DNA from 4 places in the Rhizobium sp. WW_1 genome. Region 2 is predicted to be linked to each of the others. Evidence: predicted binding sites of a transcription regulator. Region 2 holds the regulator's gene; each other region holds the start of a gene.
What was found. The regulator PhoB, encoded in region 2, activates phosphate uptake and scavenging genes when phosphate is short. The targets are predictions, from matches to a motif close to TGTCATNNANCTGTCAT.

Region 1 (7,293 bases), 450 kb from region 2:
TTGAAGCACTTGGCGTCAGCCGTCGGGAGCTTCATGAAGAAGTCCGAGAGCTTGGTCTGCCATTCGGTGCCGAGCGCGTTGCGAACGACGAGCGGGCCGTTCGGGATCAGCGGCGAACGCCAGACTTCGACGAGCTTGTTCGGGTCTACGGCGCCCTTGTCGACTTCCTTGCGGAAGGTACCGGAGGTGAAGCCGTCCTTGAAATCGCCAACGCCCGAGGAGTCGTCGACAGCAACGTCGACCTTGCCGTCGTAAGCGGCGAGGAGGTTGTTCTCATGGCCGCCGTTGAACTGGGTCGAGCCGAAGAACTTGTCGTTCGGCATGCCGGTGGTCTTCGGAATCTGCGTCAGCGGAACGAGGTAGCCAGACGTGGAGTCCGGATCGGCGTAGCCGAGCTTCTTGCCCTTGGCGTCCATGATCGTCTTGATGCCGGAGGACTTGAGAGCGAGGCCGATCGAGTAGTAGCCGGTCGAACCGTCGGTCTGCTGCGTGGTCAGGATCGGGGTGACGGCCTTCGGGTCCTTGATGGCGACGGCTGCGTAGCCGGAAGCGCCGAGTTCTGCGAAGTCGAGCGTGCCGCCGAGCAGGCCCTGGATAACGCCGTCATAGTCGGCGGCCGGGAAGAGCGATACCTTCTCGAAGCCGAATTCCTTCTTCAGGTGGTCGGCGAGGCAGGCATAGTTGCGCAGACGGTCGGCTTCGTTTTCGCCGCCGAGAATGCCGACGCGGAATTCCTTGAGGTCTGCAGCGTTAGCAGCAGCGCCGACTGCGAGCGCGACGAGCGCCGTAGCAGCAAAAAGTGCTTTCTTCAACATGGGTTCGTCTCCTGATTAACCGGTGTCCCCGGATGCCTTCGGTCTAGAAGAAATGCGCCCTTGACGCGGGCCTTCGATCCCGGCCGTCCCTCTCAGAGACCGGCCAGCGCCAGCGGTTGCGGGCCGGCAGATTCGGTTGCCGCAGCCTGTGCGGCCGGATCGGCAATGTTGATCGACGTCGACGTCATGCTCTCGTCGATGCCGGCACCGTCCTTGTCGGTGCCATAGATTTCCTTGACGGCGGCGGCCGTCAGATCGGCCGGCTTGCCGTCGAAGACAACCTTGCCGGCTGCCATGCCGACAATGCGTTCGCAATAGTTGCGGGCCGTGTCGAGCGTGTGCAGGTTGGTGATGACGGTGATGCCTTCGCGCTCGTTGATATCCCGCAGCGCGTCCATGACGATCTTGGCGTTCAGCGGATCGAGCGAGGCGATCGGCTCGTCGGCGAGCATCATCTTCGGCTGCTGCATCAGGGCACGGCAGATGGCAACGCGCTGCTGCTGGCCGCCGGAAAGCGTGCCGGCCATCTGCAGGGCCGTCTGCTCGATACCGAGGCGCTCGAGCGCAGCGATCGCCTGGATGCGCTCCTCGCGGGTGAAGACGGACAGTAGGCTCATGACCGTCGAGCGATGATTGAGACGACCGAGCATGACGTTGGTGAGCACGTCGAGGCGTGGAACAAGGTTGAACTGCTGGAAGATCATGGCGCAATCGCGCTGCCAGCTGCGCAACGCGCGACCGGTGAGCTTCGACACTTCGACGCCGGAAAAATGGATCGAGCCGGAGCTCGGGTCGGCCAGGCGATTGATCATGCGCAACAGGGTGGACTTGCCGGCGCCGGAACGGCCGATGACGCCGACCATCTGTCCCTGCGGTATGTCCAAAGTCACGGAATCGACAGCGAGCTTGTTGCCAAACCGGCGCGAGACATTCCTGAGTTCGAACATAGTGCTTCCCTTTCGCGGCTGCCGGGCTGCAAAAACTTCAGCTCTACCGGTGCTAAGAATGGGCGCATGCCCTTGCCTCGAAGGAGTTTCGAGGGGGCTGGCGCCAACCACAAGGCAACCGATTAGTCCCGCTTCATGAAGCTCCAATGTCAGTTTTGTGTAACTGCTGTTACAATCCGGGCCGATTTTGCAAGATTAGCCGGCTGAAGGATTTCCTTGAATTTAGCCGTCAAACATGCCTGTCGGCAGGCCGTCCATGCTGACGCTATTCTTCTCACGCCAGTATTCCTCAATCCCTTCAGGCCCCTTGGCCTTTGCCCATTGATCGAGGCTCGGTCTCTCGCCTTCATAAGAGAAGAGCGGCACGCCGAAACCGCAGGAGGTCTGTACGAGATCGAAGTCCAGCCACACGATCTGCCGCGCCCCGAGCGGCTCTTCGCCCGCATAGTGATCGTGCAGCAATTGCCGATATTTGGACGAGGAACGACGGATGATCCGGCCGCGGCCATAGAGGCGCAGGATCATCGGCGGACCCTCGACGGCGCAGAACATGATGGTCAGGCGGCCGTCAGCCTGCATATGCGCTGCCGTCTCGCTGCCGCTGCCGGTGCGATCGAGATAGATGGCTGTGTTCGGGGAGATGATGCGCAGGCACAGCGTTTCGCGCGGCGAGATATTGACACGGGAATCCGCAGTCGCCGATGCCGTGAAGAAGACGTGCTGCCGCGCGATGAAATCGCGCAGCCGGTCGTCGATGCTGAAAAACTGCTTTGCCATGGAAACTCCTCCCGATCCCGCCCTTGCAAGGATCGTCTGAAAGCTGGATCGCTCGTCAACGCCTTGCAAGCTTGAATTGGGCGGAAACGGTTCTCAGGCGTCGTAGCGATCCAGAAATTCTTCCGCCGAAAGCGCGCGAAAGTCTGCGAGCGCGGTGCGCAGGCGGTCGTGATTCCAATCCCACCATGAGAGCTTGTCCATGCGCGCGCCGACTTCGGGCGTGAAGCGCTCGCGGATGAGCTTGGCCGGCACGCCGCCGACGATCGTATAGGGCGCCACGTTCTTGGAGACGACCGCGCCGGCGCCGATAACGGCACCATTGCCGACCGTAACGCCGGGCAGCACGGTCGCGCCGTGGCCGATCCAGACATCGTGGCCGATCACGACCCGGTTGTCGCGACGCCAGGTGAAGAAATCGGTCTCCATATCGGCATCCGGCCAATAATCGGCGGCGCGATAGGTGAAGTGGTGCAGCGTGGCGCGCCATGTCGGATGGTTGGTGGCATTGATGCGCACCGCGGCGGCGATGTTGACGAACTTGCCGATCGTCGCGCACCAGACCGCACCATCCTGCATGATATAGGAGTAGTCGCCGATTTCGACTTCATCGATGCGGCAGCGGTCGGAGACTTCGGTATAGCGGCCGAGCGTCGAATTGTTGACGCTGGCCGAAGGGCTGATGAAGGGCGTTTCGCCCAGTTTGCGGTTCATGCGGCTGCCTTCCGGGGCGAGAATTGCGAGACGTCGAGAATGCGGCTGCCGACGGCCTCGCGCACCTCTTCGTCATGGAAGATGCCGAGAAGGGCGACGCCTGCCCGCTTCTTTTCTTCGATCATGTCGACGACGACGGCCCGGTTCCTGGCATCGAGCGATGCCGTGGGTTCGTCGAGCAGCAGGATGGCATGGTCGGTGATGAAGCCGCGGGCGATGTTGACGCGCTGCTGTTCGCCGCCCGAGAAGGTGGCTGGCGGCAACTGCCAGAGTTCCTGCGGCAGGTTCAACTGGGCCAGCAATTTGGCTGCGCGGTCGCGAGCATCCGCCAAGGACACGCCACGGGCAAACAGCGGCTCGGCAACGACATCGAGGGCGGCGACGCGCGGCACGGTGCGCAGGAACTGGCTGACGTAGCCCATCGTCTGGCGACGGACGTCGAGCACCGTGCGCGGGTCGGCGGTCGCGAGATCGACGATCCTGCCCTTGTGGGAAACGAGGATCTGACCGCTGTCGACGGCGTAATTGCCGTAGATCATCTTGAGCAGTGAGCTCTTGCCGATGCCCGACGGGCCGCCGAGTACGACGCATTCGCCCGAGGCGACGGAGAAGGAGACGTCGGCGACGACGGGCAGGCGAATGCCGTCGCGCAGATGCATGGTGAAGCTTTTGAAGACTTCGGAAACGACGAGTGGGGTTGCCATGTTTTTTCCTCAGACCTGCAGGATCGAAGAGACCAGCAGTTGCGTATAGGGTTCGCGCGGATCGTCGAGTACGCGATCGGTCAGGCCGTGCTCGATGACGTATCCGTCCTTCATCACCATCATGCGATGCGACAGGAGCCGGGCGACGGCGAGGTCGTGCGTGACGATAATGGCCGACAGGCCGAGATCGTTGACGAGGCCACGAACGAGGTCGAGCAGGCGCGCCTGCACGGAGACGTCGAGACCGCCGGTCGGTTCGTCCATGAAGACGAGGCGGGGGCCGGTCACCAGGTTGCGGGCGATCTGCAGGCGCTGGCGCATGCCGCCGGAGAAGGCGCGCGGCTGGTCGTCGATGCGGTCGGCATCGATCTCGACGCGCTCCAGCCAATCGATGGCCGTGTTGCGGATGTTGCCGTAGTGGCGGTTGCCGATCGCCATCAGCCGCTCGCCGACATTGGCGCCGGCCGAAACCGTCATGCGCAGGCCGTCGGCCGGGTTCTGATGCACGAAGCCCCAGTCGGTGCGCATCAGGAAGCGGCGTTCCGCCTCGTTCATGCGGAACAGGTCGCGATAGGTCTCGTCGCGCATATGGTATTCGACGCTGCCCGTCGTCGGCAGCAGCCGTGTCGAGATGCAGTTGAGGAGCGTCGTCTTGCCGGAACCGGATTCGCCGACGATGGCGAGGACCTCGCCGGGCCAGAGCTCGAAGGACACGTCGCGGCAGCCGATGCGACTACCGTAGAATTTCGAGATGTCCTTGACCTTCAGAAGGGGTGAGTCACTCATTCGGCAGCCTCCTTGCCACCACGCAGTCCATCGGATGCGAGCCCATTTGACGCCAGCATGTGGCCGGCATGGCCATGGGCACGGCGGTCTTCGCAGAAATCAGTGTCGGAGCAGACGAACATGCGGCCGCCCTTGTCGTCGAGGATCACCTCGTCGAGATAGACCTGCTCGGCGCCGCAAAGCGCGCAGGGTTTGTCGAAGCGCTGCACTTCGAAGGGATGGTCCTCGAAATCGAGGCTGACGACTTCGGTGTAAGGCGGCACGGCATAGATGCGCTTTTCACGGCCGGCGCCGAACAGCTGCAGCGCGTCCGAAAGGTGCATTTTCGGATTGTCGAACTTCGGCGTCGGCGAGGGGTCCATCACGTAACGGCCGGCGACCTTCACCGGATAGGCATAGGTCGTGGCAATGCGGCCGTTGCGGGCGATATCCTCGTAGAGCTTCACATGCATGAGGCCATATTCCTCGAGCGCATGCATCTTGCGCGTCTCCGTCTCGCGCGGTTCCAGGAAGCGTAGGGGTTCCGGGATCGGCACCTGGTAGACGAGCACTTGATTGGGGCCAAGCTTGGTTTCCGGAATGCGGTGGCGCGTCTGGATGATCGTCGCCTCTTCCGTGCGGGTGGTGACGGCGACATTGGCGACCTTCTGGAAGAAGGCGCGGATCGAGACGGCATTGGTGGTGTCGTCGGCGCCCTGGTCGATGACCTTCAGCACGTCCTGCGGGCCGATAATCGCGGCCGTCAGCTGCACGCCGCCGGTGCCCCAGCCGTAAGGCATGGGCATTTCGCGGGAGGCGAAAGGCACCTGATAGCCGGGAATGGAGATCGCCTTCAGAATGGCGCGGCGGATCATCCGCTTGGTCTGCTCGTCGAGATAGGCGAAGTTGTAGGTGGCGAGTTCGGTCATTCGGCTGCCTCCGTCATGGGGTCCATGCCGCGCTCGCGAGCGGCCTCGAAATCGCGGCGCATGCGCCGCACCAGGTCGAGTTCGGCCTGGAAGTCGACATAGTGCGGCAGCTTCAGATGTTCGACGAAGCCGGTCGCCTGCACGTTGTCGGAGTGGGAGATGACGAATTCCTCGTCCTGGGCCGGCGCGACAATGTCTTCGCCGAGTTCCTCGGCGCGCAGCGCGCGGTCGACCAGCGACATGGCCATGGCCTTGCGCTCGCTCTGGCCGAAGACCAGTCCGTAGCCGCGGGTAAACTGCGGCGGCGCCTTGGCCGAGCCCATGAACTGGTTGACCATCTGGCACTCGGTCACCTGGATGCGACCGAGCGAGACGGCGAAGCCGAGTTCCGGCACGTCGAATTCCACCTCCACTTCGCCGATACGGATTTCGCCGGTGAAGGGGTGGGTGCGGCCGTAGCCGCGCTGGGTCGAATAGCCAAGTGCGAGGAGGAAGCCTTCGTCGCCACGGGCGAGCGCCTGCAGACGCAGATCGCGGGTCATCGGAAATTCCAGCGGTTCGCGCGTCAGGTCGCCGATCTCATGATCGACGGGCAGCGTGCCGTCGCCCTCGATCAGGCCTTCCTGACCGAGGATTTCCGAAACGCGCATGATGCGGCCGTCCTCGGCGGGACGCTGCATCGGCTCGTCGACGGCCTCGTCGGTGAGCAGGCTCGGGTCGAGCAGACGATGCGTGTAGTCGAAGGTCGGGCCGAGAAGCTGGCCGCCCGGCAGATCCTTGTAGGTTGCGGAGATGCGGCGCTCGATCTTCATCGCCGATGTGTCAAGCGGCTGCGAATAGCCGAAGCGCGGCAGCGTCGTGCGGTAGGCTCTGAGGAGGAAGATCGCTTCGATCATGTCGCCGCGCGCCTGGCGAACGGCAAGGGCCGCCAGGGTGCGATCATAGAGCGAGGCTTCGGCCATGACGCGGTCGACGGCCAGCGCGAGCTGCGCCACGATCTGGTCGATGCCAACAGCCGGCAGCGCGCGGTCGCCGCGACGACGGTCGGCAAGCAGCCGGTGAGCATTGGCGATGGCGGCTTCGCCACCTTTTACAGCAACATACATATGTCACATCTCCGTCGCGATGATCTTGGTGGTGCGCGGCAGGCAGAGGAACTGCCGGCCGGCCGTCAGGATGAGATCGACGCCGCGCGGAAAGAGGGCGCGATTGTCGTTCCAGATGCGCAAGAGCGCATCCGGCAGGCCGATCGGGGCGATCATGGTCACATCCTTGATGCCGGGGCCGGAGAGCGCCAGTTCCTTGCCGCCTTCCAGACTTTCGATTTCCAGAATGATCGTCGTCGACCGGTCCGGATATTCCTGCGTGCCGACGCCGAACTGGCTGAAGGAGGAAAGCGCCATACCGGCTTCGACAAAGGCGAAATGCGCTTCCAGTCGTTCGGAAATGACGGGAGCGCCGGTATGGAAGGCCAGCCATTCCGGCAGGCTCGATCTGGCCAGGCCGTTGGAGAGCCAGACCGGCGTGTCATGGTCGCAAAGGGTGAGGCCGATGGCGCCTGCGGCGATGCCGAGCGGTTCCGGCGGCGCGATGTCGATGGAAACGGTCTGCTTGATGCCCGGCTGTGCCATGGCGTCCATCGTCA
Region 2 (7,293 bases):
CGTGGCTGCGCGTATGCAGCTCGATCCTTTCGAGCCGATGACGACGGTTACGGTGAAGATCGTCAACCAGCTGACCGGCGATCTGGAATTCACGTCGCCGCAGACGCTCGTCGCCTTCGCGCTCGGCATCACGCTTTTCTGCCTGACGCTGTGCCTCAACGTCTATGCGCTCTACATCGTGCGCCGCTACAGGGAGCAATACGAATGAGCGATGTTGTATCCTCCCCTCAGCTGAACATGCCGCGCGGCCTGACGCCAGGCGCGCCCGCGCGTCGCGATATCGGCATCGCCAGGCGCTATGCCGCCGAGCGCCGGTTCCGCGCCTACGGCATGACCGCGGTCATCTTCGGTCTCGTCTTCCTCATCATCCTCGTTTCGACCGTGGTCCGCACCGGCTATACCGCCTTCGTCCAGACCTCGATCACCTTGCCGATCGAATTTACCGAGAAGGTGATCGATCCAACGGGCAAGCGCGCCAGCGACCCGAAGGTGCTGATTGCTGCCAATTATCCGGTTCTCGTTCGCGACGCGCTGGTGAAGGTGCTTGGCATCGATCCGGCCAATCGCGCCCTCGTTCGCGAGGCGACCGCGATGGTGTCGGAAGGCGCCAGGGTCGCGCTGCGCGACCGTGTCGTCGCCAACCCCGCGATCATAGGGACGACCGAAAACGTCACCTTCCTTGCCAGTGCCAATATCGATTCCGCCAACAAGGGCCAGATCGATCTCACGGTCGATGAAAAGGACCGCAAGGTATCCGACCGACAGGTCGCCTGGATGAAGCAGCTCGGCGATAGCGGTGCGCTGTACAAGGCCTTCAACAGCGGCCTCTTCGTATCGGGCAATTCCAGCCGGCCGGAAGCAGCCGGCCTAGGCGTCGCGCTGATTGGTTCGCTCTATCTGATGCTGACCGTGCTGGTGCTTGCCTTGCCCGTCGGTGTCGCCGCCTCGATCTATCTGGAGGAGTTCGCGCCGAAGAACCGGCTGACGGACCTGATCGAGGTCAACATCAACAATCTCGCAGCCGTACCCTCGATCGTCTACGGCCTGCTGGGCCTCTCGGTCTTCATCAACGTGATGGGCCTGCCGCGTTCGGCCTCGCTGGTCGGCGGTCTCGTGCTGAGCCTGATGACGCTGCCGATGATCATCATCGCCACGCGTTCGGCGCTGCGCGCCGTGCCGCCGTCGATCCGCAGCGCGGCGCTCGGTCTCGGCGCTTCGCGGATGCAGATGGTCTTCCATCATGTGCTGCCGCTTGCCATGCCCGGCATTCTGACGGGCACGATCCTCGGGCTGGCGCATGCCCTCGGCGAAACCGCGCCGCTGCTCCTGATCGGCATGGTCGCGTTCGTCGCCAACTATCCGGCATCGCCCCTCGATCCTTCGACGGCGCTGCCGGTGCAGATCTATATGTGGGCAAGCGAAGCCGAGCGTGCCTTCGTCGAGAGAACGTCCGGTGCCATCATCGTCCTGCTCTTTTTCCTTGTCGCGATGAATATCGGCGCGATCTTGCTGCGCCGCCGTTTCGAGCGGCGCTGGTAGGGGAGGGCCGGAAAATGAACATGATGACGGAAGCCGCAAGCGAAAGAGCATTGACCAGGAAGATGATGACGATCCCCTACAAGATGATCGGCCAGGACGTTTCGGTTTTCTATGGCGACAAGCGTGCGCTCTTCGATGTCAATCTGAAGATCCGTGCCAATACGGTGACGGCACTGATCGGCCCCTCCGGCTGCGGCAAGTCCACTTTCCTGCGCTGCCTCAACCGCATGAACGATACGATCGAGACCTGCCGCGTCACCGGCAAGATCACGCTCGACGACCAGGATGTCTACGACAACAGCATCGACGTGGTGGAATTGCGCGCGCGCGTCGGCATGGTCTTTCAGAAGCCGAATCCGTTTCCGAAGTCGATCTACGAGAATGTCGCCTATGGCCCGCGCATCCACGGCCTGCATCGTTCGAAAGCCGATCTCGAGCATATCGTCGAAACCAGCCTGCAGAAAGCCGGTCTATGGGGCGAGGTGAAGGATCGGCTCCACGACGCCGGCACGAGCCTGTCGGGCGGCCAGCAGCAGCGCCTGTGCATCGCCCGCGCCGTTGCCGTCAGCCCGGAAGTCATCCTGATGGACGAGCCGTGCTCGGCGCTCGATCCAATCGCAACCGCCAAGGTCGAGGATCTCATCCACGAGCTTCGGGAAAACTTCACCATCGTCATCGTGACGCATTCCATGCAGCAGGCAGCCCGCGTTTCGCAACGTACCGCAATGTTCCACCTCGGCCATCTGGTCGAGGAGAACGACACCGATAAGATGTTCACCAATCCCGACGATTTCCGCACGCAGGATTACATCATGGGCCGTTTTGGTTGATGATGTCAGGCGCGCGGCACATTTCACACAGTTCACCTTGAGGATAGAAAAATGGTCTCCACTCACATTCTCTCTGCCTACGACGAAGACCTGAAGTTCCTGACGCGCCGCATTGCGGAAATGGGCGGCTTGGCCGAGCAGATGGTCAGCGACAGCGTACGCGCACTGGTCAACAGTGACACCGCTCTTGCACAGAAGGTCATCTCCGACGACGTCATCCTCGATCATGCCGAACGCGAAGTCGGCGACAAGGCGATCGTCACCATCGCCCGCCGTCAGCCGATGGCCGCCGACCTTCGCGAAATCATGGGCTCGATCCGCATCGCCTCCGATCTGGAGCGTGTCGGTGATCTCGGCAAGAACACAGCCAAGCGCGTCATCGCGGTGCAGGGCACGGGCGTTCCGCGCCGTCTCGCCCGCGGCATCGAGCACCTCTCCGAACTGGCTCTGAGCCAGCTCAAGGAAGTTCTGGACGTCTACGCCACCCGCTCGCCGGACAAGGCTGTGTCGATCCGCGAACGCGACGAGGAAATCGACGCGATGTACACCTCGCTCTTCCGCGAGATGCTGACCTACATGATGGAAGATCCGCGCAACATCACCACCTGCACGCATCTTCTCTTCTGCGCCAAGAACATCGAGCGCATCGGCGACCATGCCACCAACATCGCCGAGACGATCTATTACATGGCGACGGGTGCTCAGCCCGAAGGCGAGCGCCCGAAGGACGATACCGCCAATACCGTCGGCGCGGTGACGGAATAATCTGGAAGCGAAGAAGGGAGACCATAGGCGCATGGTTCCAAGAGTTGCTGTTGTAGAAGACGAGGAAGCGCTCAGCGTTCTGCTGCGCTACAACCTCGAGGCCGAGGGCTTCGAGGTTGACACCATCCTCAGAGGCGATGAAGCCGAGTTGCGTCTCCAGGAGCGCATCCCGGATCTTCTGATCCTCGACTGGATGCTCCCCGGTGTATCCGGCATCGAGCTCTGCCGCCGGCTGCGTATGCGGCCGGAGACGGAGCGCCTGCCGATCATCATGCTGACGGCCCGCGGCGAGGAAAGCGAGCGCGTGCGCGGGCTTTCGACCGGCGCGGACGATTACGTCGTCAAGCCGTTCTCGACGCCGGAGCTGATGGCCCGCGTCAAGGCGATGCTGCGGCGCGCCCGTCCGGAGGTTCTCTCCACGGTGCTGCGTTGCGGCGATATCGAGCTGGACCGCGAGACGCATCGCGTCCATCGCAAGAGCCGCGAAGTGCGGCTGGGGCCGACGGAATTCCGCCTTTTGGAATTCCTGATGTCCTCGCCGGGCCGCGTCTTCTCGCGCTCGCAGCTGCTCGACGGCGTATGGGGACACGACATCTATGTCGACGAACGCACCGTCGACGTCCATGTCGGCCGCCTGCGCAAGGCGCTGAATTTCTCCAATATGCAGGATGTCATCCGCACCGTTCGCGGCGCGGGCTATTCCATGGAAGCCTGAGCGGTTAGCCGCTCAGGCATCGACATAGCGGCGGAAAAAGAAAACGGGCCTCGAGGGGCCCGTTTCTCTTTGTCTTGCGTTGGATTTCAGCCGTTGTTGTTGCGCCGGCGGTCATGCACCGGCTGGTAGGCCAGGCGCTGGTGATAGGTGCAATAGGGCGACGAATCCGGGCTGTCGTTGCCGCAGAAGTGGAAATCATCCTTCAGCGGGTCGCCGACCGGCCACTTGCAGGTGCGCTCCGTCAGTTCCGTCAGGCCGAGGCGACGGGAGATCGGAACGACGACATTTGCAGCCGGGCGATACTGAATTTCGTTGACGGAATCGACCTCGATCTCTTCCTTCAGCATGGTTGCGCCCTGCTGGCGGGTGACGACCGTACGGGTTGCAACGCGCGAGCCGAAACTGGCGGGGCGAGGTGCGGCAGCGCTGCGCTTCGGCGTGCGCGCTGCGGTTGTCGTGCCGCCCGCCTTCGCTCGGCCGGGAAGGTTCAGGCGATGCACCTTGCCGATGACGGCATTACGGCTCACGCCACCGAGCTGCGCAGCGATCTGGCTGGCGCTCAATCCTTCGGACCATAGCTTCTTCAGCTTCTCGACGCGTTCGTCTGTCCAATTCATGCCCTGTCTCCGCTGTCGCGTTTCCGATGGCAGAATCCCTCACCATTGCCTCGGATGGGAACGAGGCACGAAACGCTCTAAAATTGTGGTGACTAGTTCCGCCGCATGCAGTCTAGCAATTGCTTTTTAACCTAGTGTGAGGCTGACTCCGTGACAAGAGTCGGCGGAATCTTGAGGAATCGATTTCGAGGTTTTCCCCAACTTGCTGTCCGGGCGTGGCATTTCTGCAATAGCCGCCGTCGAACCCATCTCTTTTGCCCGCAAGCGCTTTCTCGCACCTGCCAAAGCGCCAGTTTTGTTGACATCGCGGTGCAAAACATCAATAGTGCCCGGGCCGCCGCAAGGCGGCATTTTTGATTTTTTCGGACCCGTTTCATCAAGCCGAAGCGATCGGTCCTTAAAGTTGTGATCGAGGAGATATGGCCATGGCCGAGACCACGCCGCTTTATGACACCTACATGCGCGCTCCACTGCGGTTCGAGCGAGGCGAGGGCGTCTGGCTGGTCACGGAAAGCGGTGAGCGCTACCTCGATTTCGCCGCCGGCGTTGCTGTCAACTCGCTCGGCCATGCGCATCCCCATCTCGTCGCCGAATTGAAGGCGCAGGCCGACAAGGTCTGGCATCTGTCCAACCTCTATGAGGTGCCTGGCCAGGAGAAGCTGTCGAAGCGGCTGACGGAAGCGACGTTCGCCGACAAGGTCTTCTTCACCAACTCGGGTGCGGAAGCGCTGGAATGCGCCATCAAGACGGCGCGGCGCTATCAGTTTGCCAAGGGGCATCCTGAAAAGTTCCATATCATCACCTTCGAAGGCGCCTTCCACGGCCGCACCATCGCGACCATCGCCGCCGGCGGTCAGGAGAAATATATCGAGGGCTTCGGCCCGAAGGCGCCGGGCTTCGATCAGGTTCAGTTCGGCGATCTCGATGCGGTGCGTGCTGCCATCACCGACGCGACGGCCGCGATCCTGATCGAGCCGGTGCAGGGCGAGGGCGGCATCCGTCCGGCGACCAACGAATTCCTGCGCGGGCTGCGTGAGATCTGCGACGAGCACGGCATGCTGCTGATCCTCGATGAAGTCCAATGCGGCGTCGGCCGCACGGGCAAGCTCTTTGCCCATGAATGGGCTGGCATCAAGCCCGATATCATGGCGGTCGCCAAGGGTATCGGTGGCGGTTTCCCGCTCGGTGCCTGCCTTGCGACGGCGGAAGCCGCTTCGGGCATGAAGGCGGGCACGCATGGATCGACCTATGGCGGCAATCCGCTGGCTATGGCAGTCGGCAACGCCGTCCTCGACATCGTGCTGGCAGAGGGTTTCCTGCAGCATGTGCGCGATATCGCGCTGGTGTTCCGCCAGGGGCTCGCCTCGCTCAAGGATCGCTTCCCCGATATCATCGAGGACGTACGCGGCGAAGGCCTGATGCTCGGCATCAAGGCGGCCATTCCGCAGGCGGATCTGCTGCAGGCGATCCGCGCCGAGCATCTGCTTGGCGTGCCGGCCGGCGACAACGTCATCCGCCTGCTGCCGCCGCTGGTCGTGACGGCTGAGGAGGCACGCGAAGGTCTCGCTCGTCTCGAGCGTGCGGCCGAACGTGCGCGTATTGCCCGCACCAAAAAATCGGCTTGAACTCAACGCCCGCAATCGGGGCGTTCCTGCCCCACGCGGGCGTTATTGTTTTTTCTGGAGTACAGGTAAGGACATGGCTTCTCCGAAACACTTTCTCGACCTCTCTGCCGTTCCGGCCGCCGATCTGCGCAACATCATCGATGACGCGATCGTGCGAAAGAACGCGCTGAAGGCCGGCACGGCCGACAAGCCGCTGGCCGGCAAGATGCTGGCGATGATCTTCGAGAAGCCATCCACTCGAACCCGCGTCTCCTTCGATGTCGGCATGCGTCAGCTTGGCGGCGAGACGCTGTTCCTCTCCGGCACCGAAATGCAGCTTGGCCGCGCCGAGACGATCGGCGACACGGCGAAGGTGCTGTCGCGCTATGTCGATGCCATCATGATCCGCACGACAGACCATTCGCGCCTGCTGGAGCTGGCGGAACATGCGACCGTTCCAGTCATCAATGCGTTGACCGATGATACCCATCCCTGCCAGATCATGGCCGACATCATGACCTTCGAAGAGCATCGCGGCCCGATCAAGGGCAAGACCGTTGCCTGGACGGGCGATGGCAACAACGTGCTGCATTCGCTGATCGAAGGTGCGGCGCGCTTCGGCTATCGCATGAATATGGCCGTACCCCTTGGTTCCGAGCCCAAGGATCACTATCTGAACTGGGCCCGCAACGAGGGCGCCGAAATCATGCTCTCGCATGATGCAGACCGTGCGGTCGCCGGCGTCGATTGCGTGGTAACCGATACCTGGGTTTCCATGAATCAGGAGCACCGGGCACGCGGTCACAACGTCTTCCAGCCCTATCAGGTCAACAAGGCTTTGATGGCACAGGCCGGCAAAGACGCGTTGTTCATGCATTGCCTGCCCGCCCATCGCGGAGAGGAAGTGACGGACGAGGTGATCGACGGTCCGCAATCCGTTGTCTTCGATGAGGCGGAAAACCGCCTTCATGCGCAAAAGTCGATTCTTGCTTGGTGCCTGGGCGCGATCTGAGGATATGAAGCCGCGTCTTGAGGGCGCGGGCGCAGTAGGAGTAAAGCAATGGCCGAAAATGCAGCCTCGCTGGGTCAGTTCGATTTCGCTGGTGACGATCACGTCGTTCCCTTCCAGGTGGAAGGTCTGGACGTGCGCGGCCGCGCCGTGCAGCTCGGTCCGCTGCTGGATGCGATCCTCGCCCGGCACGACTATCCGACGCCGGTCGCGC
Region 3 (7,293 bases), on a different contig from region 2:
TCGTAGCCTTGGTCCTTGAGGTCGAAATTCGGGATCAGATAGCCGGAGGTCGAGTTCGGGTCGCCGAAGGCCAACGATTTTCCCTTGAGATCCGCGAGCTTCTGATAGGGCGAATCCGCCTTGACGTAGAGCACCGAGTAATAGCCGGGCGTACCGTCCTTTTCGATGGAAACAGCCATCGGCTCGACGCATTTGCAGTCCAGCCAGAGGCCGGCATAACTCGAAGCGCCGAGCAGCGAGATATCCACCTGGCCCGCGGCCATGGCATTCATGATGCCGGCATAGTCGGAAGAAGGATAGAGTTTGACCGGAACGTTGAAGGTCTTCTCAAGCAGGGACTTGAAGCCGTTATATTCGGCCAGTCCGCCACCAGAATTTTCCGAACCGAGAATGCCGATGCGGATTTCCGGAACGTCCGCCTTCCAGCTGGGATCGGCTGCAAATGCGGCAGAAGCCAGTCCGGCCAGGCCGATAAGTCCTGCCGCGGCGATGCGTAGGGCGCGCGAAATCATTACAGTAACTCCTGTGTCGATGAACAGCGATGTTTTCAAAAATGGAGCGTCAGCCGGACGCGGCTTCAATGTCGACGGATGTCACCGCTTCGCTGACGTCATGCTCCTCGCCGCCTGCGTAGATCAGGCGCAATGCGGCGCGGTCGAGGGCTGCGGCCGGACCATCGAAGACGATCCTACCGTTCGCCATACCGATCACGCGGTCGCAATATCTACGCGCCGTGTCGATCGTATGCAGATTGCAAAGGACGGTGATCCCGTCCTCGCGATTGATTGATTTCAGCGCGTCCATGACGATCGCCGCGCTCTTGGGATCGAGCGAGGCGATCGGCTCGTCCGCGAGAACGAGTTTCGGCTCCTGCAGCAATGTGCGGGCGATAGCAACACGCTGCTGCTGGCCGCCGGAAAGACTGTCCGCACGCTGGTTCCAGGCATGGGCAATGTCCAGGCGATCCAGCGCCTGCACGGCAAGCACTCTTTCGCGCACGCCGAAATGCTTGAAAAGGAGTGGCAGTACCCCGCGCTGGCTTGCCCTGCCAAGCAGCACATTGGTCAGCACATCCAGCCGTCCCACGAGATTGAATTGCTGAAAGATCATGCCGCATTCGGCTCGCCACTCGCGAAGTGCGGCACCTTTCAACGTCGAGATATTGCGGTTGCCGAAAAGGACATCGCCGATGGTCGGCTCGGTCAGTCGGTTAATCATCCTCAGAAGCGTCGACTTGCCGGCGCCGGAGCGACCGATGACGCCAATCATCTGTCCTTGCGGAACGCTAAGATCAACGCTGTCGACCGCGCGCTTGTCGCCAAAATTCTTGCAGAGGCCCCTAATCACCAGATCGGCCATCAGCGTGTCTTCCACGCCTTCGAAATTGCAGCGGTGACACGGTGAAAAGCAGGATTACCTGACATGGGTCCGCTCATTTCGAATGCCTGTCAGCTGCGTTTCCGGCCGTCATATCGTTGATCTCCAGCGTGTTGTCGATGGTGAATTGCACCCGGTCGCCGGCCCAAACGACCTCGGAATAAGCGATTGGAACCCCTTTCGTATCCGCATCGATCTTGTGAGTGACCAGCACCGGCTGTTGTGGCGGCAGGCGTAAGACGCGCGTGACTTCGGCTAGCGGCATACGCGTCGAAATGACTGTCTTCAGTCGGAAATAGTCATGCACGCCGTACGTGGCGTAAATCTCGGAAAGCCGGCGCAGACTACGTCGCGCCTTGTCTATGTCGGGAAAGCGGTCAACAGGGTGATAGGCGGTGGAGATGCTGATCGGAATATCGTCGGCAAAACCGTAACGCACGATCCGATAAACCGCGGCCCCCTCCTCGATGTTCAAGGCCTGCGCCACCGTGGTCGACGCGGCAACGACTTCTTCGCTGACGGGCTGGTCGGTCGAGGCGCGTCCCTGCTCGCCAATGTTGCGGGACACGCGGGTCCGAAGCGAGATCTTGTAGTCAATGACATCGGCGCGCTGGACAAAGCTGCCTTTGCCGCGCTCGGTGCGAATGAGCCCGTGGGCCGACAGCTCCGATAATGCGCGGCGGACGCTATGACGTCCTCCGCCCAGACGTTCCATCAGGTTAGGCTCGCTGGGAAGCAGGCTCCCGACCGGGTAGACGCCGGCTTCGATATCACCGCGCAGCCTTTCGGCCAGATCTTCCCATCCAATTGCAGGGTTTCTACTCAAAGACCGAACTCATTCGAATGTTGATTAAAGCCATTCGAATGAGTATGCGCATCAGGTGACAGTCGCATGACGGCTGCGAGAATATTTTGTCATGTCGCGACAGATATCGAACCGAGTGCGCAACAGCTTCTATGATCTCGCAGAGTTCGTGCGGCGCGAGCCGCCTGCCGCTATCTTTGACGAATGAGAAGCCAGCGCTCAAGACCTGCATCGCGGGGCTCGGCACACCGTCGACATGGCTTGTACAGCCCATCCCGACAGCGTGGCTTCCGACTTGACAAACCTAAATTGACCGTATTTTAATCACGCTCAAGATATGAGCAGGTCAGCTGCTCTGCTTGTTTACATGACTTCGTTTGTCGAAGGGCAATAGCGCCCCACAACGCCCCGGCTTCCGGGATCCGCGTTGTGGGATTTTTTGTTTTGGGGTGTTGATGCAAGACGTCATGAAGATCGGCATTCTCTATTCGACCACCGGGCCATACGGCTCGCTGGGACGCGAGGCCCGCCTGGGCGCCGAATTCGCTCTGCACGACTACCGTCAAAATGGCGGCGACAAGGCGGAGCTGGTCTTCTTCAACCCGCATGCGGACCTTGCGGCCTATCTCGAAGGCGCCCGAAGCCTTATGCGCGACAGCGGCTGCCGCCATATCGTCGGCACCATCACCTCCGCCGCGCGCAAGGAAGTCATTCCTCTTGTCGAAAAACACGATGGCCTGCTCTGGTACATGTGCCCCTACGAAGGCTTCGAAGCCAACGAAAACGTCATCTACATCGGCGCCTGTCCAAATCAGCATCTGATCCCGTTATTCGAACATCTGATCCCACGCCATGGTTCCAGGCCCTATCTCGTCGGCGCCAACTATGTCTGGGGCTGGGAGATGAACCGGCTTGCCCGCGAACTGATCGTCAATGCCGGCGGCACTATCCTAGGGGAGCGCTATTTGCCGCTCGAGGAGACATCGGTCGAGCGCATCATCGCCGACATCGCGGAGAAGAGGCCAAGCTTCATTCTCAACAATCTTATCGGTCCATCGAGCTACGCATTCCTTGCGGCAATAGGCGAGCTTGCCAAGAGCGATCCGGCCTTCCTTCCGGAAAACTGCCCCGTTGCCAGCTGCGATCTGACGGAGTGCGAATTACAGGATATTGCCGGCGGCGCCGTCGGTCAGCTTTCCGCGCTCTCCTATTTCGACGGGCTGGACACCAGCGAGAACCTCGCCTTCAAATCCCGCCTGAAAGCATGGCGGCCAGAGACCGGCAAGGTCTCCACCATGTTTGCCAGCTCCTATACGGCGGTCGCCCTTTGCATTGCCGCGATCGAGACATGCGGCAGCGACGATCCGATGATGGTCAGGCAGGAGATCGTCTCGCGCGCCTGGCCGTCGGTTCTCGGCAATCTGATCGTCGATCCGACAACCAACCATGCCGCCCTGCCCTTCTATCTCGGCCGTATCAATCCGGAACTGGGGTTCGATCTCATCGCATCGGAGCCCGCCATCCCGGCTGACCCCTATTTGATCACGAGCAGGCAGAAGCCGGTTCGGCATCTCCGCGTGGTGCAGTCATGAAGGGCACTCCCAATTTCGCCGGATGGCGCGTCACGATCCTTGCGGAAGACGACAGCAATACCGAGAGACTGAACCGCCAGCTCATCGTTCTCGGCATGCGGGCAACCCGCCAGTGGACGCCGATATCCGTCGGTGAACTGCCGGATCTTGTCATCGTCGACGTCGACCGCGGATGGGACGAACTGATTCCGTGGAGCGACGACAAGCCGCTGCGTCCCGTCGTTGCCGTTCTCGGTTCCGAAGCACCCGGCCGCATCGCATGGGCTCTGCGCCAGGGCGCGGGCGCAATCATTCCCAAACCGGTTTTGGCATCCGCCGTCTTTCCCGCGCTCGTGCTGGCGGTGTCGATTCATGAGGAACGGATCAGGACGGCCGGTCACATCGCGCGCCTGGAGGAACGGCTGAAGCTCAGGCCCGTCGTCTTTTCGGCGATCGAGAAGCTAAAAGCGGAACGTCAGATCGACGACGAATGCGCCTATGCCATTCTGCGAAACTGCGCCATGCGCCGGCGTCTTCCGGTTGAGCAAATTGCCGCCTTCTTTCTGGTCGGCTCCGAAACATTGTCCGAGGTCGGCTGATGCGGGTATTGAAGGAATTATGCCGGCAACCCGCTGGGTTGTTCGGCCTCATCATCGTCGTCGCCGTCGTGGCCATGGCCATTGCCGCACCTTGGCTTGCGCCCTTCGACCCTGACAACCAGATGTTCGATGGCCTCACTCTCGAAGGCGCGCCCATGCCGCCGGGAGGCCAGTTCCTGCTCGGCACGGACACACTGGGACGGGACCTGCTGTCACGGCTGCTGTTCGGCGCAAGAACATCGCTGGTGATCGGCCTCGTCGCCAACGGCGTTGCCGTCGCCATCGGCCTCTTCGTCGGCGTCATGGCCGGCTATCTGCGCGGCTGGGCCGGCAGCCTATTGATGCGCTTTACCGATCTCATGATGGCGTTCCCGGCGCTACTGCTTGCCATCGTGCTCGCCGCAATCCTGAAACCGAGCCTCTGGATCGTTGCCATGGTCATTGCGCTGGTGAACTGGGTGCAGGTGGCGCGTATCGTCTATACCGAAACCCGCGCACTGGTGGAGCGGGATTTCATCATGGCCGAACGGGCACTCGGCGCCGGTCATGCCCGCATCGTCGTCCTTCATATTCTGCCGCATCTGTTGCCGACGGCCATCGTCTGGGGAACGCTCGGCATCGCAACCACGGTTCTGCTCGAGGCGACGCTTTCCTTTCTCGGGGTTGGCGTCCAGCCGCCACAGCCGTCCTGGGGCAATATCATTTTCGAAAGCCAGAGCTATTTCCAGGCAGCTCCCTGGCTCGTCTTCATCCCCGGCGCCGTCATTCTACTGACCGCGCTTGCCTTTAACCTCGTCGGTGATGCCCTGCGCGACATTCTCGATCCGACCCAGAGAGGCAGAGGCTGATGCTGAACGTTTTTGCAAGGCGTCTCGTTCAATCGGCGCTCATCCTCCTCGGCGTCGCGGCCATCACCTTCATCCTGCTCTATGCCTTGCCCGCAGATCCCGCCCGCATGATTGCCGGCCGCAGCGCCACACCGCAGACGGTGGAGAACATCCGCCGCGAACTCGGGCTCGACCAGCCGCTGCTGACACAGTTCCTGTATTATCTGAACGGCCTGCTGCATGGTGATCTCGGACGCTCCTATGCGCAGAAGACGCAAGTGATGACCTTGATCCTGGCGCGGCTGCCGGCAACAATTACCTTGATGGCTGCAGGTATATTCGTCGAAGTCCTGCTCGGCCTCACGCTCGGCATTATCGCAGCGCTCGATCGCGGCGGCCCGACCGATCGACTTGTCATGGCATCAGCCTTCGTTGGCGTGTCGGCACCGCAATTCGTCGTTGCCTTGCTGCTGCTCTATCTCTTGGCGGCGACGCTCGGCTGGTTTCCGATGAGCGGCTACGGCAGCTTCTCCAACATTGTGCTGCCGGCCGCCACGCTCGGCCTTCTCGGCGCCGGCTGGTATGCCCGCATGGTCCGCTCCGCCATGATCGACGTGCTGAACCAGGATTTCATCCGCACGGCGCGCGCCAAGGGCCTGTCCGGGCGGCGCATCATCCTGCGCCATGCGCTGCCGAACGCCATCCTGCCCATCATCGCCATGATCGGCATCGACATCGGCCAGTTCATGGGCGGCGTCGTTGTGGTGGAAGCAGTCTACGGCTGGCCCGGCATCGGGCAACTGGCCTGGCAGGCGATCCAGCAGGTCGACATCCCGATCATCATGGGGGTCACACTCACCTCCGCGCTCGCCATCATCCTCGGAAATCTGGCGGCCGATCTCATCGCGCCGCTGATCGATCCGCGTATCCGCTCGCATTGAACCACGAAAAAGGGGAACTGATCCATGTTCAAAAGCTGGTTATTGAGAACGACGACCGCTGCCATGCTGGCATTCATGCCACTGGCAGCCCATGCCGCCGATCAGCCGACGCAAGGCGGCGACATCATCGTCACCTACAAGGACGACATCACGACGCTCGACCCCGCCATCGGCTACGACTGGGTGAACTGGTCGATGATCAAGAGCCTGTTTTCCCGCCTGATGGACTACGAGCCCGGCACGGCCAAGCTTGTCCCGTCGCTTGCCGAAAGCTTCACCGTTTCGCCTGACGGCCAGACCTATACGTTCAAGCTGCGCAAGGGCGTGAAGTTTTCCAACGGCCGCGAACTCGTCGCCTCCGACGTCAAATATTCGATCGAGCGTGCGGTCAATCCGAAGACGCAAGGCCCCGGCGCCGGTTTCTTCGGCGCGATCAAGGGCTATGACGACATGGCAGGCGGCAAAGCCGACAATCTGCCGGGCATCGAAGCTGCCGACGCCGGCACGGTCGTCTTTCATCTGAGCCGCCCCGACGCGACCTTCCTGCATGTTCTGGCGATCAACTTCGCCTCGGTCGTGCCGAAGGAGGCGGTGGAAGCCGCCAACGGTGATTTCGGCAAGCATCCGGTCGGTTCCGGTACCTTCACCCTCAAGGACTGGACGATCGGTCAGAAGCTCGTCTTCGAACGCAACAAGGACTATTTCGTCAAGGACGTGCCCCATATCGACAACTTCACCGTCGAGGTTGGGCAGGAGCCGCTGGTCGCGCTGCTGCGCCTGCAGAAGGGCGAGGTCGATATCGTCGGCGACGGCATTCCGCCGGCCAAGTTCCTGGAAATCAAGAATTCGCCTGATGGCGCGAAGATGATCGTTGACGGCGAGCAGCTGCATACGGGCTACATCACGCTCAATACCAAGGTGAAGCCCTTCGACAATCTGAAGGTCCGCGAAGCCGTCAACATGGCCGTCAACAAGGATCGCATCACCCGCATCCTGAATGGCCGCGCAACACCGGCAAATCAGGTGCTACCGCCGCTGATGCCGGGATACGACAAGTCGTTCCAGGGTTTTGCCTATGACGTGAAGAAGGCAAAGGCATTACTTGCCGAGGCCGGCTATCCCGACGGCTTCTCGACCGTGCTTTATTCGACCAACACCGATCCGCAGCCGCGC
Region 4 (7,293 bases), on a different contig from region 2:
AGATGGAACACCGCGCCCAGCCGGCAGCCACCCAGGCTACCGAAGAGCGCGGCCCGATGGGTCTGCTGAAGCGAATCACCAATTCGCTCGGCCGCCGCGAAGAAGATCCGGCTTTCGACGAGATGATGGCTCCGACGAACAATGCTGCTCCGCAGCAGCGTCGCGCTCCGTCGCCGGAAGCCAGCCTCTACGCTCCGCGTCGCGGCAATCTCGACGATCACGGCCGTCAGGCTCCGCAGGCCCGCATGGCAAGCCATGAGGACGATCAGCTCGAGATTCCGGCCTTCCTGCGCCGCCAGTCGAACTGACCCGTACTGGACAGTATTTTAATAGGTTGCTAACCATCACGATGAAATCCGGGGCCGCAAGACCCCGGATTTCCTTATTTCAGACCAGTTCCTGTATCTGAAATTATCCAATGAATTCAATTGGCTGCTTTCGTAACAAAACGAAAGAAACAGTGATTTGGAATGCGGTGCCTCGGCGCGTATGTAGTTACCAAGCAAGCCCGCTGAATCACATTCGATGACGAATGTATGTGAGGTGCGAGGCATAGTTAACAGACTGAACCGGCAATAAGGGTAAGCGTCCGAAGATGACCGCCCGGCCTGGATCAGACAGACGAAGGCAGAATTACATGGCAATCGGATTGCTTGGTTTTCAGACCACCATTGCAAACCCAGTGACACTTTCCGGTATTGGCGTTCATTCCGGTGCTAACGTGTCGATCACCTTTTATCCCGCCGAAGCCGGCACCGGCGTTGTTTTCCAGCGCCTGCACGACAATGGCGATGTGACCGAACTGCGCGCTGTTTCCTCGCAGGTTGGCAATACGGATCTTTGCACCGTTCTCGGCTTTTCTCCGGCGCGCTCGGTCGCGACGGTCGAGCATGTGATGGCCGCGATCTATGCGATCGGTCTCGATAACGTTATCGTCGAGGTTTCCGGCGCCGAAATGCCGATCATGGACGGCAGCTCGTATCCTTTCATTGAAGCGATCGAACAGGCGGGCATCGTCTCGCTCGGCGTCAAGCGTCGCTACATCCGCGTTATCAAGCCGGTGCGCATCGAAGCCGGTGGCTCATGGTGCGAGTTCCGCCCCTATGACGGCACGCGCTTCGAGGTCGAGATCGATTTCGAATGCCCGCTGATCGGCCGCCAGAAGTGGGAAGGCGATCTGACCGCCGCGACCTTCAAGACGGAACTGTCGCGCGCCCGCACCTTCGGCTTCATGCGCGACGTCGAGCCGCTCTGGGCTTCCGGTCATGCGCTGGGTTCGTCGTTGGAAAATTCCGTCGTCATCTCTGACGACAATACTGTTATCAACGTCGAGGGTCTGCGTTATGCCAAGGACGAATTCGTGCGTCACAAGACGCTCGATGCCGTCGGCGATCTGGCTCTGGCCGGCGCGCAGTTCATCGGCTGCTACCGTTCCTATCGCGGCGGCCATCGCATGAATGCAAATGCCCTGAAGGCATTGCTGAGTGATCCCTCTGCCTATGAGGTCGTCGAAACCTCGGCTCCGCGTCAGCGCGGTCACGGTCGCGAATTCATCGCGGTTAACGCCCCCGAATTCGCTCCCTGGTCGGCGTGATCCTTTCGGGACTGGAATGAAAAAAAGCGGCCGCTCTGATGAAGGGCGGCTCTTTTTTTGACGGACGACTCACGGGGTTTGTCTTTGGGCGCCGGCCGGAACCGGGACGAGGCGGACCGATTTGAGAAATCCCTGTCAAAACAGTGATTAAAGGCTGCGGATATGCGGCCTTTGCCACAAAAATGCGTTAATGCATCATCAATGCGTTGCTCTGATGGTGTTTTTGCGGCTAGAAACGCCAGCGAGAGAACGCCGTCTCCGCAACGACGGCTATGGGACAGTCATCCGATGGGTTTTGCAAGGTCTGAACGCATGAATATCACAGCACGGGCTTTGCTCGTATCGCTCCTTCTGGCCGGTACCGGTGCGGTGGTGACAGGGTGTAATACGAAAAAGGACATCGACATCACCAAGCTCGGTGTCGATACGGATCCGCCGGAGATGCTCTACAATCAGGGCCTCGCCAATATCAAGGCAGGCAACCTGACGGAAGCCGGCAAGAAGTTCGATGCGATCAACCAGCAGCAGCCCTTCTCGGAATGGGCGCGCAAGGCACTCGTCATGAGCACCTTCGTGAAGTATCGCACAGGTCGCTATGACGAAGCAGTGCAGACCGGCAATGCCTATCTCAAGCAATATCCGGCCTCGGAAGATGCCGACTATGTGCAGTACCTGGTCGGTTCGTCCTTTGCCAAGCAGATCGTGGACGTGACGCAGGACCAGCGCGCGGCACAGCAGACGATCGAGGCGATGACTAAGCTCGTCAACACCTATCCGAAGTCGCAGTATGTCAGCGACGCGCAGGAAAAGATCCGCTTCGCCCGCGACCAGCTCGCCGGCAAGGAAATGCAGATCGGCCGCTACTATCTGGAACGCAAGGACTACCTTGCTGCGATCTCCCGCTTCCGCGTGGTCGTGGAACAGTATCCGACGACGAACCAGATCGAAGAAGCCCTGGCGCGACTCGTCGAAGCCTACTATGCAATGGGTATCGTGCCCGAGGCGCAGACGGCAGCCGCCGTTCTTGGTCACAACTATCCGGACAGCCGCTGGTATAAGGATTCCTATCAGCTGCTGCAGAAGGGTGGCGTAGAGCCGAGCGAAAACTCCGGTTCGTGGATTTCCAGGGCGGGCAAGAAACTTCTTCTTGGGACGTGAGATTGAGCGCAGATGCTGATCCAGCTTTCGATCCGCGATATCGTTCTGATCGAGCGGCTGGATCTTGCCTTCGAGTCCGGGCTTTCGGTGTTGACCGGCGAAACGGGTGCGGGCAAATCCATCCTGCTTGACAGTCTGTCGCTGGCCCTTGGCGGGCGCGGCGATGGCGGGCTTGTGCGTCATGGCGAGGACCGCGGTCAGGTGACTGCGGTTTTCGATGTCGGCACGCAGCATCCGGCTCGCAAGCTCCTGCGCGAAAATGACATCGATGACGACGGCGACCTGATTTTCCGACGCGTCCAGTCGGCCGATGGCCGGACCAAGGCCTTCGTCAACGATCAGGCGCTCAGCGTTCAGCTCATGCGTCAGATCGGGCAGCTTCTTGTCGAGATTCATGGCCAGCATGACGATCGTGCACTTGTCGATACGGACGCGCATCGCATTCTTCTCGATGCATTTGCCGGCCTTGCGGATGAGGCGCAGGAGGTCGGCAGGCTTCACAAGATCTGGCGCGATACCGATCGTACCCTGAAGAAGCACAGAGAGCAGGTAGAGCGAGCCGCCCGCGAGGCGGACTATCTGCGTGCGTCCGTCGAGGAGCTGGAAAAGCTCTCGCCGCAAGATGGCGAAGAGGATGAGCTGGCTGAAAAGCGCTCGCGGATGATGAAGGCCGAGCGCATTGCCGGCGACATTGCCGAAGCTTCGGAATTCTTGAACGGCAACGCATCGCCCGTGCCGCATATCGCCTCGCTGGTGCGTCGTCTCGAGCGCAAGAGCCACGAAGCACCAGGCCTTTTGGAAGATACCGTCGCGCTGCTCGATGCGGCTCTTGACCAGCTTTCCAATGCGCAGATGGAAGTCGAGACGGCGCTGCGTAAGACGGAATATGACCCAAGGGAGCTGGAACGGGTCGAGGAGCGGCTGTTTGGGCTGCGGGCCGCTTCGCGCAAATATTCCGTGCCGGTCACGGAGCTGCCGGCACTGGCGCAGCGTATGATCTCGGATCTTGCCGATGTCGATGCCGGTGAAGAGCGGCTGGCGCGGCTTGGTGGAGAGCTTGCCGCCGCCAAGGCGGATTACGATGCTGCCGCGCGCAGCCTGTCGGAAAAGCGCCGTCATGCCGGCGAGGCCCTTGCTGGCGCCGTAATGGCCGAGCTGCCGGCCCTGAAGCTCGAGCGGGCGCGTTTCATGGTGGAGATCACCAGCGATCCTGAAGCCGGGACCGCCGATGGCATCGACGTGGTCGAATTCCATGTGCAGACCAATCCGGGCACGCGTCCAGGACCGATCACCAAGGTCGCTTCTGGCGGCGAGCTGTCACGTTTCCTGCTGGCGTTGAAGGTGGCGCTTGCCGATCGCGGCTCGGCGCCGACCCTCGTCTTCGACGAAATCGACACAGGTGTCGGCGGTGCCGTGGCGGATGCGATTGGCCAGCGGCTGAAGCGCCTGTCCGATCGGGTGCAGGTGCTATCCGTCACGCACGCACCACAAGTCGCCGCGCGCGCCGCCACCCATCTCCTGATCTCCAAGGGGCCTGTGGCGGACGGCTCGGAAAAAATTTCCACGCGTGTTGCGACGATGGAGCCGAAGGATCGCACCGAGGAAATCGCTCGCATGCTTGCCGGCGCTTCGGTGACCGAAGAGGCGAGGGCTGCCGCCAAACGGTTGCTCGCCGGCAACGGCTGATCGCCTCCTTTAACCGTCGGAAAGCGGACGGTGGGGATGTGGACCGCAGGATTTCATCACCGGCTTCTCTCCCAGCTTTTTGATGGTCCCTCGTCATATACCCTTCATCGTCCCCGGTTAGGCAGGCCGGAATCCGGAGACTGTCCATGCACTCGACTACGCAACCAAATCGGCCGAAAATCGCGGAAACCGTTATCCACGCGACGGCGAATATCAGAGATTCAAGCATCGGCAGATGCTGCGAGATCCTGGCGGACACGTCCTTACATGGCGTCCAACTCGGGGATTTCTCCTATCTGGGGCAGCGCTGCATCGTCGGCGATGCCGTGATCGGGAAGTTTTGCGCCATTGCAGCGGAGGTCAGGATCGGTGCCCCCAATCACCCGATGGATCGCCCGTCCATGCACCGCTTCACCTATTGCCCGGAATATTATTCGGCCGAAGCCGTGCGCGACCACGCCTTCTTCGACGAGCGGAAGGCGGATCGTGCGATCGTTGGCAATGACGTTTGGATCGGCCACGGGGTCATTGTCTTGCCGGGCGTGAAGATCGGCGATGGTGCCGTGCTCGCAGCCGGCGCAGTCGTCACCAAGGACGTCGAACCCTATACTGTTGTCGGTGGTGTGCCTGCCAAGTTCATTCGCGAGCGGTTCACCCGCGCCGTCGCCGGGAAGCTTGTGTCAATCGCCTGGTGGGATTGGCCATTCGAGACCATCATGGAGCGGCTCGCCGATTTTCAGTCGAGCGATATCGACGCCTTTTGCGAGCGCTGGTCCTGATCAGCTTCCTGCAGCTTTGCGATTGGCATTTGGCCCGGTTATTTTGTGGAGAAGGATGAGGCAGGTCGGCAATGAGCGACGAAAGACAACAGTATAACGCGGCGTGTCACTGCGGTTCAGTCAGGTTCCGGGTCCGGCTGGCGGACGAGTTCAATACGATCCGCCGCTGTTCGTGCTCCTATTGCCGGATGCGGGGCGCCGTTGTGGTCTCGGCGCAACTCTCGGATATCGAATTTGTCGAAGGCGAAGGCAATCTGACGCTTTATCAATTCAATACCCGGACGGCGAAGCACTATTTCTGCAAGACCTGCGGCATCTATACCCATCATCAACGCCGCTCGAATCCGAGCCTGTTTGGGGTCAACGTCGCCTGCATCGAGGGCATTAGCCCTTTCGGTTTTCCCGAGATTCAGGTTATGGATGGTGTTAACCACCCTTCGGATTCCGGCTCCGGGCCCAGGGTTGCCGGGATATTGCGGTTCGAACCGAAGACTTGAGACGATGCCTTGCTGGGCGCGATCTTGAGGTTATCAATCTAAGGTTGAGTAAAAGCAAAAGGATGGAGCGCCTTCGCGATTCAAAGAAAAGCGGAAAGGGTTCAGAGCTCGCACTTGGGATCAATCATATCCTCTGCGGAGCCGCGGGATTTGTGGGCTTCGTTTATTCGCGCCAGAATGTAGAAGCCATGCCGTCCGTCCGGCAACTTTGAGCCGAAGACGCCAACCACCACGTTTTCCATATTTGAACGAGCGCCGTCGACGCCATCCGCTACGAGCTTCAGCGGATTTAGATCCGAGAGGTCGTTTGCGGCGTCGAGCGTTGCCCACCAACCGGCTTTGGTCTTCAGGTTTGTGAACCGGCCGCTTTGGATTTCTGCGGCATGGGCCTTCAATAGGGCGTGAAAGCGAGGTGTCTCGCATCCCATATGGATATGGAGCCGGTCCTGCGTGCGCCAGCTTGCGGCGTTTATGGCCAGCGCGAAATCCTCGGGCGCGGCCTTCCATCGGTGCAGGCCGATCGCGGATAGCTCTCTCCACGCCGCATCAAAATAGTTTGGCGCTCCGGCAGCCAGAAGGCGCGGGTCTTCGATCCCTGGCACGTTGGCCAGCGGCGCAAGAATGGTGCGCTCCTTGTCGGCCGGCTCACGAAGGACGGCATAGGACGACAAAGGGTCCTGCGCCTGGACTATTTTCAGGCATGGATACGGCGATCCCGTCAGATTGGAGTTGAGCTCGCATGCGCCAACGACCAGCCCCAGAGCGGAGCGGCTGGCGAATGAACTCATGATCACGACTGCAATAACGAGTGAAATAGAGAGAACGGCAAGACGATGCTTCATGCGTGATTTCGAGTTTCTTCTGACGACCCAATCATTTCCGGAGACCTGGCTCTCTTGATAGCCTATCTTAAATCCCTTGCAATAGACGCGAAATTGCGGCGGCTTGCGAACTGGATGGGGATTTCCATCGCGACCGTCCGGATGCTGCGTTTCCGGTCTTCTTGCCAGGTTCTAACACCAAGGATGATCGCTCGTGGCATAAAGTTGTCGTGAGCGCCGCCGCCATGTTCGTCTGCAATCGAATTCCGGATTTTGCTTTTGTTTTTTGAATGCTCCCAATGGAAAACCGCTTCGCACTTTTCGCGGAAGTGCTCTAAAACATCTCCGAAATCGGGGAGTGTAGATTCATGAGCACCGAACAGAAGCCCGTCGAAGATCTGAGCGAAGAGGAAGCGGCCGCAGCGCTTGCCTATCTGGCCGCTGAGATCGCGCGCAACGACGCGCTTTATCACGGCAAGGACGCGCCGGAGATTTCGGATGCGGACTACGATGCGCTGAAGCGGCGCAACGATGCCATCGAGGCCCGGTTCCCGGCTTTGATTCGCGCCGACAGCCCATCGCGGCGAGTTGGCGCGGCACCGTCCGAAACCTTCGCGCCTGTCGTTCACGCAAGACCGATGCTGTCGCTCGACAATACCTTCTCGCAGGAAGACGTCGAGGATTTCGTCGCCAGCGTCTATCGCTTCCTCGGCCGCCTTCCGGATAACTCGATCGCCTTTACCGCCGAGCCGAAGATC

Region 1: phnC (phosphonate ABC transporter ATP-binding protein) is a predicted target of PhoB. The motif match lies at 1,898-1,914, and genes of this name have one in related genera.
Region 3: phnF (phosphonate metabolism transcriptional regulator PhnF) is a predicted target of PhoB. The motif match lies at 2,259-2,275, and genes of this name have one in related genera.
Region 4: BJ928_RS19980 (DapH/DapD/GlmU-related protein) is a predicted target of PhoB. The motif match lies at 4,530-4,546, and genes of this name have one in related genera.

What each region holds. Positions count from the first base shown of each region.
Region 1 is NZ_RAIN01000001.1:1,479,400-1,486,692, reverse strand. It holds gene phnD (phosphonate ABC transporter substrate-binding protein) at 1-815, opposite strand, end outside; gene phnC (phosphonate ABC transporter ATP-binding protein) at 908-1,762, opposite strand; gene BJ928_RS07215 (pyridoxamine 5'-phosphate oxidase family protein) at 1,985-2,539, opposite strand; gene BJ928_RS07210 (DapH/DapD/GlmU-related protein) at 2,633-3,250, opposite strand; gene phnL (phosphonate C-P lyase system protein PhnL) at 3,247-3,954, opposite strand; gene phnK (phosphonate C-P lyase system protein PhnK) at 3,964-4,740, opposite strand; gene BJ928_RS07195 (alpha-D-ribose 1-methylphosphonate 5-phosphate C-P-lyase PhnJ) at 4,737-5,648, opposite strand; gene BJ928_RS07190 (carbon-phosphorus lyase complex subunit PhnI) at 5,645-6,754, opposite strand; gene phnH (phosphonate C-P lyase system protein PhnH) at 6,758-7,293, opposite strand, start outside.
Region 2 is NZ_RAIN01000001.1:1,028,126-1,035,418, reverse strand. It holds gene pstC (phosphate ABC transporter permease subunit PstC) at 1-208, shown strand, start outside; gene pstA (phosphate ABC transporter permease PstA) at 205-1,539, shown strand; gene pstB (phosphate ABC transporter ATP-binding protein PstB) at 1,554-2,369, shown strand; gene phoU (phosphate signaling complex protein PhoU) at 2,421-3,134, shown strand; gene phoB (phosphate regulon transcriptional regulator PhoB) at 3,166-3,849, shown strand; gene BJ928_RS04875 (GcrA family cell cycle regulator) at 3,936-4,466, opposite strand; gene BJ928_RS04865 (aspartate aminotransferase family protein) at 4,892-6,091, shown strand; gene argF (ornithine carbamoyltransferase) at 6,165-7,082, shown strand; gene BJ928_RS04855 (Hsp33 family molecular chaperone) at 7,131-7,293, shown strand, end outside.
Region 3 is NZ_RAIN01000020.1:58,736-66,028, forward strand. It holds gene phnD (phosphonate ABC transporter substrate-binding protein) at 1-512, opposite strand, end outside; gene phnC (phosphonate ABC transporter ATP-binding protein) at 562-1,359, opposite strand; gene phnF (phosphonate metabolism transcriptional regulator PhnF) at 1,433-2,203, opposite strand; gene BJ928_RS33095 (transporter substrate-binding protein) at 2,638-3,774, shown strand; gene BJ928_RS33100 (ANTAR domain-containing protein) at 3,771-4,352, shown strand; gene BJ928_RS33105 (ABC transporter permease) at 4,352-5,200, shown strand; gene BJ928_RS33110 (ABC transporter permease) at 5,200-6,120, shown strand; gene BJ928_RS33115 (ABC transporter substrate-binding protein) at 6,145-7,293, shown strand, end outside.
Region 4 is NZ_RAIN01000006.1:392,769-400,061, forward strand. It holds gene ftsZ (cell division protein FtsZ) at 1-308, shown strand, start outside; gene lpxC (UDP-3-O-acyl-N-acetylglucosamine deacetylase) at 638-1,594, shown strand; gene BJ928_RS19970 (outer membrane protein assembly factor BamD) at 1,883-2,752, shown strand; gene recN (DNA repair protein RecN) at 2,765-4,438, shown strand; gene BJ928_RS19980 (DapH/DapD/GlmU-related protein) at 4,585-5,217, shown strand; gene BJ928_RS19985 (GFA family protein) at 5,289-5,714, shown strand; gene BJ928_RS19990 (CDP-diacylglycerol diphosphatase) at 5,816-6,556, opposite strand; gene ligA (NAD-dependent DNA ligase LigA) at 6,904-7,293, shown strand, end outside.